DNA from 4 places in the Arthrobacter sp. Rue61a genome. Region 2 is predicted to be linked to each of the others. Evidence: riboswitches for the same ligand, from Rfam matches in the RefSeq annotation. Region 2 holds a riboswitch; each other region holds the start of a gene.
The links. Region 2 has a riboswitch for S-adenosylmethionine ahead of ARUE_RS14025 (aminotransferase class V-fold PLP-dependent enzyme). Riboswitches for the same ligand answer to the same signal wherever they lie in the genome.
Positions count from the first base shown of each region.

Region 1: linked by a shared signal. The riboswitch ahead of ARUE_RS19000 (DUF1737 domain-containing protein) and the one ahead of ARUE_RS14025 (aminotransferase class V-fold PLP-dependent enzyme) in region 2 are both predicted to bind S-adenosylmethionine.
Region 3: linked by a shared signal. The riboswitch ahead of ARUE_RS05070 (hypothetical protein) and the one ahead of ARUE_RS14025 (aminotransferase class V-fold PLP-dependent enzyme) in region 2 are both predicted to bind S-adenosylmethionine.
Region 4: linked by a shared signal. The riboswitch ahead of metX (homoserine O-acetyltransferase MetX) and the one ahead of ARUE_RS14025 (aminotransferase class V-fold PLP-dependent enzyme) in region 2 are both predicted to bind S-adenosylmethionine.

Region 1 is NC_018531.1:4,163,948-4,167,148, forward strand. It holds gene ARUE_RS18995 (SulP family inorganic anion transporter) at 1-1,572, shown strand, start outside; SAM riboswitch class IV at 1,659-1,770, shown strand; gene ARUE_RS19000 (DUF1737 domain-containing protein) at 1,784-2,050, shown strand; gene ARUE_RS19005 (rhodanese-like domain-containing protein) at 2,047-2,457, shown strand; gene ARUE_RS19010 (O-succinylhomoserine sulfhydrylase) at 2,458-3,201, shown strand, end outside.
Region 2 is NC_018531.1:3,081,837-3,085,037, forward strand. It holds gene rsgA (ribosome small subunit-dependent GTPase A) at 1-817, shown strand, start outside; gene hisN (histidinol-phosphatase) at 873-1,685, shown strand; SAM riboswitch class IV at 1,866-1,979, shown strand; gene ARUE_RS14025 (aminotransferase class V-fold PLP-dependent enzyme) at 2,011-3,201, shown strand, end outside.
Region 3 is NC_018531.1:1,071,896-1,075,096, forward strand. It holds partial or broken gene ARUE_RS05060 (VIT1/CCC1 transporter family protein) at 1-871, opposite strand, end outside; gene ARUE_RS05065 (hypothetical protein) at 1,113-1,304, shown strand; gene ARUE_RS05070 (hypothetical protein) at 1,301-1,630, opposite strand; SAM riboswitch class IV at 1,647-1,766, opposite strand; gene ARUE_RS05075 (sodium:solute symporter family protein) at 2,121-3,201, opposite strand, start outside.
Region 4 is NC_018531.1:1,516,236-1,519,436, reverse strand. It holds gene ARUE_RS06965 (winged helix DNA-binding domain-containing protein) at 1-282, shown strand, start outside; gene ARUE_RS06960 (hypothetical protein) at 363-752, shown strand; gene metX (homoserine O-acetyltransferase MetX) at 776-1,897, opposite strand; SAM riboswitch class IV at 1,913-2,029, opposite strand; gene ARUE_RS06950 (bifunctional o-acetylhomoserine/o-acetylserine sulfhydrylase) at 2,192-3,201, opposite strand, start outside.

The sequences.
Region 1 (3,201 bases), 1.1 Mb from region 2:
GCCGGCATGGCCTATGCGCAGGCGGCCGGCCTTCCTCCCGTCACCGGACTGTACGCAACGGTGGTCCCGTTGCTGGTTTACGCCATTGTGGGGCCTTCCCGCATCCTGGTCCTCGGACCCGACTCAGCCCTAGCCCCCATGATCGCCGCCGCCATTGTGCCGCTGGCAGCTGGCAGCAGCGAAAAATCGGTGGCATTGGCCGGGCTGTTGGCTGTGCTGATCGGGGTGATCATGCTGGCCGGTTCTGCCCTGAAACTGGGAACCATTACCGGCCTGCTGTCCAAACCCATCCGGCTCGGATACCTGAACGGAATTGCGTTACTGGTGCTGTTGTCGCAGCTACCGGCGTTCTTCGGGATAGAGGCCGACGGCGACATCTGGGAGAAGCTCGCGAAGGTCACCACCGGGGTGCTCGGCGGTGGCGTCAATGTCACCGCCCTGCTGCTGGGTAGCGGTTCCCTTGCCCTCATTTGGATCCCGCGGCTGCTGAAGTGGAAGGTACCCGGCGTCCTGCTGGCGGTGGTCGGCTCTTGCGTTGTTACGGCGGTTTGGGGCCTGAACGACGACGTGAAGGTCACCGGAGTCCTGCCGCAGGGCCTCCCGATGCCCGCACTCGGGGGCATCGGCTGGGCTGATGCTCTCACGCTGCTTCCCGCTGCGGCAGGGATCGCCCTCATGGCCTTCGCGGACACCGGCGTCCTATCCCAAACATTGGCGGCCAAGGAAGGGAAGAAGGTCTCGGGAAACAGGGAAATGGCGGCGCTCGGGGCAGCCAACGCGGCCACCGGACTGCTGGGCGGATTCCCGATCTCCGGCAGTACCTCCAGAACCCCGGTGGCCGTGGATGCTGGTGCCAAATCCCAGATGACCGGCGTGGTGGGTTCCGTGCTGGTGCTGGCCTTCATGCTGCTGGCTCCCGGAGTGACCGAGTACCTGCCCTCCGCAACGTTGGCCGCCGTCGTCATCGCCGCAGCCATTGCCCTCGCGGACCCCGCGGGCGTGAAGCGGCTCTTCAGCATGAGCCGCAGCGAATCTGTGGTGATGCTGGCCGCGTTCCTGGGCGTCCTCACCGTTGGGGTACTGCAGGGAATCGTGGTGGCCATTGCGTTGGCGCTTCTGGACTTCGTGCGGAGGGCCTGGGATCCGTACCGGACAGAACTCGGTGCTGAAGAAGGGCTCCCTGGCTATCACGACCTTGAGCGGCACCCCGATGGTGAACGCATCCCGGGACTTCTCATCCTCCGCTTCGATGCGCCGCTGTTCTTCGGTAATGGGCAGGTACTGGCGGCCTTTGTCCGGGAGCAACTTGACGAGGCACCGGATGAGACAACAGATGCCATTACCCACGTCATCCTCGCCGCGGAGCCCATCACCGGGATCGACACTACGGCGCTGGACGACCTCGTCACTTTGGATGAATGGCTGGCAAGCAAAGGCGTGGACCTCGTGTTCGCCGAACTGAAGGGACCTGTGAAAGACAAGTTGATCCATTTGGGCACAGCGGCCCGCTTTACGCCCGACCACTTCTTCCCAACGGTGGGCGCGGCAGTGCGTGCGCTGAAAAACGAATAAGGGATGAGCCGCCGATTACGCAACATGACGGCCCCGCAACAGCCCGCAAGTGCGGCCCGATGCCCGTGGATGTTACGTTTTTCTTGAGTAATGAGCACCAGCGCAAAGCCCTGACTTGCTGGTCGGCAACCCTCTCTCCGGCGGGGTGCCTCAGGTGACTACTCGGCGTATCGACAACTCGTACTGCAAGCGTGACTGAGGAGCACCAGCAATGCCTGAACCCACTGAAGAAAAACTCTCCTACCGCCTGATTACAGGCCCGGATACCCGTGATTTTTGCGAGCGCATCCACAACTCGCTCGCAGAAGGTTACGTGCTCCATGGCAGCCCGGCCGCCACGTTCAACGGCACCGACGTGATCGTTGCCCAAGCCGTTGTCCTGCCTGCCGCGATCGCCAGCGCGGATGCTGCGGTAGCCAACGCCGTCGATCAGCTGGAAAACTACGACGACGAAGAAGCATTTGAGGGCCACGCATGAGCTACGCAGGTGATCTGACCCCGCAGGACGCGTGGGCCAAGCTTCAAGAGGGCGCCATCCTGGTGGACGTCCGCACCGAGGGCGAATGGGCCCACATCGGCATCCCCGATACCAAAGCCACCGAGAACGACCCCCTGTTCATCCAGTGGAACCTGGCTGGCGGCATTCCCAACTCCCGTTTCATCGAGGATCTGCAGCAGCAGGCACCCGAAGACGACGGCGTTGAGCTGGTGTTCCTGTGCCGTTCCGGCCAGCGCTCCATCTCGGCCGCAATCGCCGCAACCCAGGCCGGCTTCACTGCCTACAACGTCCTTGAGGGCTTTGAAGGCGAACCGGACCGCTACGGCGAACGCACCGTTAACGGGTGGAAGAACCGTGGCCTGCCGACGAATTTGGGGACCGAGTAAGTGACTTTCAATCCCGACGCCGCTGGCTGGAGCCCTGACACCCAAGCCGTCCGCGGTGGCCTTGACCGTACCAATTTCCAGGAAACGTCCGAGCCCGTTTTCCTGAACTCCGGGTTCGTTTACGAGTCCGCAGCCGCCGCAGAGCGAGCCTTCACCGGTGAGGACGAACGCTTCGTCTACTCCCGCTACGGCAACCCCTCCGTGGCCACGTTCCAGGAGCGGCTGCGGCTGCTTGAAGGAACCGAAGCGTGCTTTGCGACGGCGTCCGGCATGTCCGCTGTCTTCACCGCTTTGGGTGCCCTGCTGGCTGCCGGCGACCGCGTGGTTGCCGCCCGCTCCCTGTTTGGCTCCTGCTTCGTGATCCTCAATGAGATCCTGCCGCGCTGGGGCGTGGAGACGGTATTCGTGGACGGCCCGGATCTGGAGCAGTGGCGTGAAGCCCTCTCCGAACCCACCACCGCGGTGTTCTTCGAGTCGCCGTCCAACCCGATGCAGGAGATCGTCGATATCGCTGCAGTCAGCGAACTGGCGCATGCCGCCGGGGCGACTGTCGTGGTCGACAATGTCTTTGCCACTCCGCTGCTGCAACGCTGCGGTGAGCTGGGCGCCGACGTGATCGTCTATTCCGGCACCAAACACATCGACGGCCAAGGGCGCGTCCTTGGCGGCGCAATCCTGGGCACCAAGGAATTCATCGACGGCCCGGTCAAGCAGCTTATGCGGCACACCGGCCCTTCTCTGTCC
Region 2 (3,201 bases):
GGAAGAGCGGAAGACGCTCCTTCGCCGCAGCGCTGATGATACGGACCCCATCGAACGAGTGGTTGTAGCCAATGCCGATCAGCTCGTTGTGGTTGTTGCGGCGGCCAACCCGGAACCACGTACCGGATTTATTGACCGTGCTTTGGTTGCAGCATACGACGCCGGCATCGAGCCGTTGCTGCTTATCACCAAGGCGGACGTCAAGGATCCGGCGGAGCTCCTTGCCAATTACCTGAGCTTGGACTTTCCCGTGATCATCAGCCGTACGGCTGACTCCGAGGCCGGCGGCATCGATGCCCGCTCGGATGATGGACTCTCAGCCCGGCTGGACAAGGACGCCGTCTCCCAGCTCCGCTCACATCTGGGTGGCAAAGTCACCGTCATGCTCGGCCACTCAGGTGTAGGCAAATCCACCATGGTCAATGCACTGACGGGGGCAGAGCGCGCGACTGGCGGCGTCAACGCGGTGACGGGCCGTGGCCGGCACACGTCATCCTCGGCTTTGGCGCTGAAGCTGGACGATGCCCCGTCCGGCAGCTGGATCATCGATACTCCCGGCATACGCTCCTTCGGCTTGGCGCATGTGGACCCGGACCGGATCCTCCATTCCTTCCCGGACCTTGAGCCCGGCACGGAAACCTGCGACCGCGGCTGCAAGCACGGTGCCACCGCCACCAATTGCGGGCTTGATGCATGGGTGAACGATGGCCATGCAGGCCCATCAGGAGTGGCGCGGCTGGCCTCCCTGCGCCGCTTGCTGGGTGCAGACCCACGACTCGAAGCGAAAGAGACCAAGGAACTGGGCACCGTCAACTGATCGTTACCGGCTTCACGTCCCCAATGAGGCGAACGATTCAGGATAGTTTGGTGGCATGACCCATCCCGTTTCCACGTACAACGATGACCTGCGCCTTGCCCATGTCCTCGCTGACTCAGTCGATGCCCAGACCATGGATCGCTTCAAAGCGCTGGACCTCAAGATCGAAACCAAGCCCGACCTCACGCCTGTCACTGACGCTGACAAGGCCGCTGAGGAAGCAATCCGCGGTCAGCTGTCCCGCTCGCGCCCACGTGATGCGGTCCTGGGCGAGGAGTTCGGCAGCAGCGGCCACGGCTCGCGCCGCTGGATCATCGACCCCATCGACGGAACCAAGAACTTCGTCCGGGGTGTTCCGGTGTGGGCAACGTTGATCGCCCTCGTGGACGAAGGCGAACCCGTCGTGGGCGTCGTGAGCGCCCCCGCGTTGGGCAAACGCTGGTGGGCTGCCAAGGACATGGGTGCCTACATGGGGCGGTCCCTCGCCTCGGCCACTCGCCTCAAAGTTTCCAACGTCTCCAGCCTGGCAGACGCCTCCATGTCCTACTCAAGCCTTTCGGGCTGGAAGGAAAGGGGCAACCTTGACGAGTTCCTGGACCTCACCGAAGACGTCTGGCGCACGCGTGCCTATGGTGACTTCTGGTCGTACTGTCTCGTGGCCGAGGGCGCAGTGGACATCGCCTGCGAGCCTGAGCTGAACCTTTATGACATGGCAGCACTCGTCCCCATCGTCACTGAGGCCGGCGGCCGTTTCACGTCCCTGGAAGGCGAAGACGGTCCTTTCGGCGGCAATGCACTGGCTACCAACTCGATCCTTCACTCCGAGGTCCTCAAGCGGCTCAACCCCGGCCTGGACGACCTTCTCTAAACTTTTCATCGCCTTGTCTAACCAGTAGGCGACGGAATTTTCGACGGCGGCAGCCCCCTTTTGGGGGTCTCCGCCGTTTTTTATTCGACGAAGCAGGCATTTTGCCTTCCGCGTAACAAAAGGCTTAACAATCGGCAGCGGCTTTGGATGGGCCCCCGGACGTGCTCTAGCCTTTTTACAGGTCACGAGTGCCAGCGCTAAACCCCGGTTTGCTGGCCGGCAACCCTCCATTCGCGGTGGGGTGCCCCGGGTGACGACCCGGCCGGTCCGGAACGGATGCGGCAAGCGCGGATCCCCTCCGGGGGTCCCTCTTGAGTGAGGTCCCATGAGCACTGTCACGTTCGACTCAAACATCATTCCGTCCTTCGCCGCAGAAACCACAGCAGAAACAGCCCCTGCTGCACGGCCGCTGGCGGCTGTTACCGGCGCCGAGTTGCAGGCGCCCCTGATTCAGGGCGGACATGTTCGCTACGCAAACCTCGACTACGGGGCATCGGCTCCGGCGTTGACCATCGTCTCGGCGTACCTCAACGAAGTCCTTCCCTACTACGCGAGTGTCCACCGCGGCGCAGGCTACGCCTCCCAAATCAGCACGTCGGTGTACGAGAACTCCAGGAACATCGTCCGTGACTTCGTCGGTGGGCGGCCGGATGATTCTGTCATCTTCACCCGGAACACCACGGACTCCTTGAACCTGCTGGCCGGGTGCCTTCCGCAGATCGACGGCAAGCCCGCAGGCGAGGTCCTGTACCTGGATATCGAGCACCACGCCAACCTGCTTCCATGGCAGGGTGTACCGCACCGCAGCGTCGTAGCGGCCCCCACCCTGTCCGCCACACTGGACAAACTCCGCGGAGAGTTGGCCCAGGGCGGTGTCAGCCTGCTTGCGGTGACCGGAGCCTCCAACGTCACCGGCGAAATTCTTCCCATCGCAGAACTTGCTTCCCTGGCCCACGAATACGGTGCGCGGATCGTGGTGGATGCCGCCCAGCTCGCTCCGCACCGCCGGATCAATATCACCGAAGCAGACGTCGACTACATTGTCTTCTCCGGACACAAGCTCTACGCTCCCTTCGGCGCCGGCGTCGTGGTGGGCCGTCCCGACTGGCTCGACGCCGGCACTCCGCATCTGGCCGGTGGCGGCGCGGTCCGTGAAGCCCGTTTGGACTCCGTCAACTGGGCGGCCGGCCCCGCACGGCACGAGGGCGGCTCCCCCAACGTGCTGGGAGCCGCAACGCTCGCTCGCGCCACCCAGGTGCTCGCAGGCCTGGACCAGGACGCGTGGCACGCCCACGAGGCTGCCATCCGCTCGTACTTGGTGGAAGGCCTGGAGGCCATCGACGGCGTGACAGTCCACAAGATCTTCACTGACTCCTTGGACACCATCGGTGTGGTCAATTTCTCCGTCGAAGGATTCGACGCCGGATTGGTGGCCGCTTACCTGGCAGCGGAGCACGGCGTGGGCCTGCGAGATGGCCGCTTTTGCGCCCACCCGCTCCTCAAGCGCCTCGGGCTT
Region 3 (3,201 bases), 2.0 Mb from region 2:
TGGTCGTCAATGGGTGGCTTCTCCGGCTGCAAGGAGAGGCTTGGGTCGCAGTCGCAGCTGAACAGTCCCATGCGCTCGGCAGCGCGGTGCTCCGCGGCTTCGCGCGTCATGCCCCGGGCCAAGTACACCAGGACCAGTTCGTTGTGCTCGATGTCCAACGACGGCGCCGCGGTCAGAGTGGCCTGCGTGGGCAAAGTGGCATTAAGGAGTTCCCGCTGTGAGCGGACTGAGACGTATTCGCCCGCACCCATGGACAGCGCACCGGCCAGGAGACCCGCCACGCCACTCATGAGCACCACGGGGCTGGGCACTCCGGTTGCGGCCATGCCCATGACCAGGGAAAGGTTGCTGACCAGGCCGTCGTTGGCGCCAAAAACGGCGGCGCGGAACGTTCCGGAGAGCCTGTTGCGACCACGCGTGGCAAGGCCCCGGACTACTTCTTCGTGGATTTGTTCATCTGCCACCATGGCAGGCGTCGCGGCAGGTTCGGTTCCGTACGGGGAGCGGCCTTCAGCGCGCTGCGCAAGGGCGAGCACAAACACGGAGCCGAAGTTACGGGCCAGGAAGCCCAGGAACCGGCTGCGGCTGGACGCTGCCTTGGGCATTCCGGCGTGCTCGCCAAGGAGCTTGAGCCAATGGGCCTCGTGCCTGCCTTCGGCCTCGGCCAAAGCGAGCAGGATTTGGCGTTCTTCGCCGTCGCGCCGCTGGCAAGCTCCCGGTAGACGGCGGCCTCGGCACGCTCATCGGCCAGGTACTGGCGCCACCGGCGGATGTCCGCGTGCGAGGGAGGCACGGCTGCTGATTCGGGGGCTGCTGAGCCGGGGGTGGGGTCCGGAGCTGGGCTCGACGAACTGTGGGATTCCTGGTGCATCTGCACTTTGTCTCCTGTGCTGGGTGGGGTAGTTGCGGCCCCATTGCACGCCCCACACTACCGCTTATCCGCGCCGATTTTTGGCTGGTATTCCTCACCTGGAATGTTCGGTGCACCGTAATTTCCTTGACCCTTGCCCGTGCCGGTGCTCAGATGGAAGGACAGGGACGGGGCCTTCCCGCCACTGGATTCTGCATTCGGGTCAACGGGCCGAACCGGCCCACGAGACGGAGGTTGCACCATGAACACCACCGAATCACACGCCAACTACCCGGAGCGGACAACCATTGAGTCCGACCCGGCCTACGACTACGCCGAAGACCAGGAAGTGGATGAGCCCTGGGTTGAGGAAGTGGACGCCCCCGAGGACGACGAACGTGTGGTCCCCCTCGACGAAACCGAAGAATTCCGCGACGAGGATGAGGAAATCTAGGATGGATAGTCGCGGCTCAGTGTGAAGTGACGTTGGAGGCCCGCCCGCTTCCCGACGGCCGCAACAGTCACCGTCAGCGTCCTTGACGCCTCACACCAGCGCGTCGGCAGTATGGCTTTGGCCAATGCTTGCGCGATCAGCTGCGGCTCGGGATATGCGAACTTCCCTGTCCGGGCCTTTGTCGTGATGGTCACCGTGCCAAGGAAGAGGTCGACGGCGGGAATCACCGGGACCGTGGGCGTTTTCGCCGGGGTTCCTGGTGCTTCCAGGATGCTGGGTGTTTTTGGGGTGCTTGCTGCCGGGGTGGTATCGCCTTGGTACGGCAAGGGACTGCTCCTTGGGAGAGTGCTCTTGCCCGCTCGGTTGTCTCTGGTCCGGGACGGGCCGCTTCCTCATCCGAACCACCCGTGAACATGGGGTTGGTGTGTGGCCAGTCGGAGCTTGGCACCACATCTCTTGAAGCTGGGACCACCCTATCCCATGGCTGCCCGGACGACCCGTTGCGAGGCCCGTTCTGCGCCCTGCTTTGCGCGCTTTGGGGTGGTCTTGCGTGTAGAGCGGGCCTTCCAAGGGGTGGGCGTGCGTTGTGGGGCCTGGTTTGTTGTGGGGCCTGCTTTGCGCGCTTTGGGGTGGTCTTTGCGTGTAGAGCGGGCCTTCCAAGGGGTGGGTGTGTGTTGTGGGGCCTACTCTGCGCACTTTGGGGTGGTCTTTGCGTGTAGAGCGGGCCTTCCAAGGGTGGGGGCATAACGCAACGGCGGCGCCGCCCCGAAAAGGGGAGGCGCCGCCGTCGAACTTTGTTTGTTTCTTTGTGCCTGCCTAGGAAGCCGGCGTGGTGAGCTCTTCCTCTGCCACGCGGGTGCCGGCCACACGGTCCGTCCACGCCTTCATGACGGCCGGATCGGTGGGCTTGCTCAGCAGCGAGACCACTACGTACACCGCAGCCGAGGCGATCAAACCGAAGTAGATGGGCTCGTTGGCGTAGATGCCGTCAAGAGGAACTTCGGCGTTGATCTCGAGGATGATCATGGTGCCCAGGGTTATCACTGAACCGGCCGCCATGGACCATGCTGCCGCGATGCCCGTTCCGCGCTTCCACACCAAGCCACCGATGATGGCTACCAGCAGGCCGCCCACCAGGATGTCGTAGGCGATGGTCAGAGCGGCCACAACGTCCTTGGTGGAGATGGCGATGATGATGGCCACGATTCCCAGTCCGAGGACCCAGTAGCGGTTGGCCTTGACGTCGTGCTCAGGGTTGTCGGAGTCGGACGTGTCCACCTTCTTGCCGAACCAGCTGGCAACGAAGGGCATGACGTCGGCGCGGGCAACGGTGGCGGCAGCGATCAGTGCGCCGGAAGCCGTGGACATCATGGCGGCGACAGCTGCAGCGAGTACCAGGCCGCCGATGCCGATGGGCAGGAGTCGGGTAGCCACTTCGGCATAGACGTCATCCTTGGCAGCGATCTCCACACCGGAGAGGGCCACGCTGGCAGCCATGCCGATCAGGGCACCGGCGAAGCCGTAAAGGATGCAGTAGACGCCAGCGGTAGCGCCGCCCCAACGGGCAACCGTGGGGGTCTTGGCGGTGAAGACGCGCTGCCAGATGTCCTGGCCGATCAGGAGGCCGAGTGTGTAAACGACGAAGTAGGTGATGATCGTCTGAAGGCCGATGCCACCGATGTCGAAGAAGCTCTCATCGACGCGGGCGCGGATGCCGTCGAGGCCACCAGCAGCGTTCAGTGCGAAGGGGAGCATGAGGAAGAAGATTCCCACCGTCTTGATGACGAACTGGACCTGGTCGGCCAAAGTGATGGACCACATGCCGCCGATGGTGGAGTAGACCAGGACGATTGCGCCGCCGATGGCGATGGCGAGCCAACGCTCCCAGCCGAAGAGG
Region 4 (3,201 bases), 1.6 Mb from region 2:
CTGGACCTCATTCAGTGCTACGACGAATACGTGATGGGCTACTCACAGTCCCGGCACTTCCTTGGTGGAACGGCGCCATACTTCCCCGAGGACAACGGACCCATGCACGTGGTCCTGCTGAACGGCAGGTTGGCCGGATGGTGGCGCCACAGTTTCTCCGGCATGACCTGCGAACTCGATGTCCGAATGAACCGGCCGGCAACGGCGGAAGAACAAGACGCCTTGGAGGCCGAGGCGGATCGTTACGGCCGGTTCTTGGGCATGGAGACCACGCTGGTGTGAATTAGCCGGGCTGGTTCCGGGAGACGGGCCGCGTCCAGGTGGCAGGACTAAGCTGGGATGAGACCTAGGAGGCCTGCACTGTGAACAATCTGATCTTCTGGATCATCGTCTGCTCGTGGCTGATTCCACTCGGAATCCGCATGTACAACCGCTCCCGGGCGCGTCGGATCCAGAATGACACGTTCCGCGGCCCCGGGTACCCGCCGCAGAATCTGCCGGGCCCGGGGTACCCGCCGCAGAATTACCCCGGGTACCCGTCGGAGCCGATCGTCGTACGCCCCGCGGATGAGACACCGCAGGCCGGGCCGCCGTCGAACTCTTCGTCCCCCACGCCGTTTCCCGCAACGGGAAGCTCGCAGCCGCAAGGCTACCGTGCGCGCAAGCTGGCCGAGCTGGATGCGAAGTTCAGCAACGGCGAGATCGCCATGGAGGATTACATGAAGCAGCGCGGCGACATCATGAACGGCTAGGCCACCCTGAACGTGAGCCTGGTTTAGCCGAAGAAGGCTTCGCGGAGCTGCGCCGAGAGCTGGCCGATCTCGGTGAGGAAGCCATCGTGTCCAATCGGCGCCTCAATGAGGTGGACCGATACGTCTCCCGGGAGTGCCGCGGCGAGTTCCCGCGACTGTGCCGGGAAGTAGAGCCTGTCGCTGTCCACGGCCGCCACAAAGAACTCAGCCTTGGTGCGCGACAATGCCGCTTCCAACGTGCCGCGACCACGAGTGACGTCATGGGACATCAAGGCCTCGGTAATGGCGATGTAGCTGTTGGCATCGAAACGGCGGACCAGCTTTGTCCCCTGGTGGTCCAGGTAGCTTTCCACTTGGTAGCGCCCGCGCTCCCCCAGCACAGCAGCTGTCAGCGGCGTCTCCTGGTGCTGGGCTTGCCGGCCGAAGCGGAAGTCCAACTCCAACGCTGAGCGGTACGTGATGTGGGCGATACGTCGGGCCAACGCCAAACCATGCTCAGGCGCGGCACCGCCGTAGTAGTCGCCGTGATTGAAGTTCGGGTCCTGCCGGATGGCCAGGGTTTGGGCCTGCGCGAAGGCAATCTGCTCGGCCGTGCTGTAGGCGCCCACCGAGATCACGGCGCAGCGCTCCACCCGCTCGGGGAACGTCACGGCCCACTCGAGCGCACGGGCGCCGCCCATCGACCCACCCAACACGGCGTGCCAGGAGTCGATGCCCAAAGCATCGGCAAGGCGTGACTCAGCCACCGTGCTGTCGCGCAGAGTGACCAACGGGAAACGAGAACCCCAGGGCTTGCCATCGGGTGCTGCTGATGATGGGCCGGTGCTGCCGTAACAGCCGCCCACGATGTTGATGGAGATGACGAAGAACTTGTTGGTGTCGATGGTGGCACCTGGTCCAACAAGTTGCTCCCACCAGCCTTCTTCATCCGTGGCGCCGCGGGCTACGTGTGTACTGCCCGTGAGCGCGTGCTGGACGAGTACGGCATTGGATGCGTCGGAGTTCAGCTGCCCCCAGGTCTCGTACGCAAGGACAACGTCGGGAAGGAATCCGCCGGCTTCAAGTTCCAGCGGCCCTATGCCGGCGTACTTGACGATTCCGTCTTCTTCTCCGGATTTTGGAAGGGCTGTAGCAGTAATGGTCATTCCTTTGACACCTTAACCTCGCGCTTGCCCGTCGCCTTGCGTGCGAACAGGCCAGGTCTTCACCCGGGGCACCCCACCGCGGAGGAGGGTTGCCGGCCAGCAAGCCGGGGCTGTGTGCTGGCACTCATGACCTAATACGAAGAGTCTAGGAAATACAGGGCGGTTCTGGCGAAGAATGTGACAACAGTGTGACGGTTTGGGGTGCCTTCGTTCACGAATGAGCACCCTGAACTGCCGCCCGGCGAATAATCGTCGACGCGGGCGGCAGTCGGGCTGAGACTTTGAACCGCGGCGTTAGGCGCCCTTCGCAGCCCGGAAACCGGCTTCGAGGTCGGCGATGATGTCATCCACGTTCTCGATGCCCACGGACAACCGCACCAGGCCGGGGTTGACGCCTGCAGCCACCTGCTGCTCCACCGTCAACTGACTGTGCGTAGTGGACGCCGGGTGGATGACCAGCGAGCGGACGTCACCGATGTTGGCAACGTGCGAGTGCAGCTCCAGTCCGTCCACAAAGCGCTTGCCCGCTTCTACGCCGCCCATGATGTTGAAGGCAACAATGGCGCCCGTGCCCTTGGGGCCGTATTTCCGGCCCCGGCTGTACCACGGGCTGGATGGCAGGCCCGCATAGGCGACCGACTCGACGTCGTCGTGGCTTTCAAGCCACTCAGCCACCTTGGTGGCGTTGGCAACGTGACGCTCCACGCGCAGGCTCAAGGTCTCCAAACCCTGGGCAATGAGGAAGGCGTTGAACGGAGACACGGCGGAGCCTAGATCGCGAAGCAACTGGACGCGGGCCTTGAGGATGTAGGAGAGGTTGGCGCCCAGGGCGCCGTCCTTGCCGAGATCCCGGGCATAGACCAGTCCGTTGTAGCTGGGGTCCGGGGTATTGAACCCAGGGAAGCGCTCCGGGTCCTTGCCGAAGTCGAAGTTGCCGGAGTCCACAATCACACCGGCGATTGCTGAACCGTGACCACCCAGGTATTTGGTGGCCGAGTGAACCACGATGTCCGCGCCCCACTCGATGGGACGAATAAGGTAGGGCGTTGACAGGGTGTTGTCGACGATCAGGGGCACACCGGCCTCGTGAGCGGTGCGGGCGATGCCCTCAATGTCCAGCACGTCCTGGCGGGGGTTGGACACAACCTCGCCGAAGAACAGCTTGGTGTTCGGCTGGACGGCGTCACGCCACTGCTCCAGATTGTCGGGGTCCTCCACGAAGGTGACCGCAATTCCGAACTTCTTCAGCGTGTGCGCCAGCAGGTTGTACGTGCCGCCGTACAGGCTGGGGCTCGCCACGATGT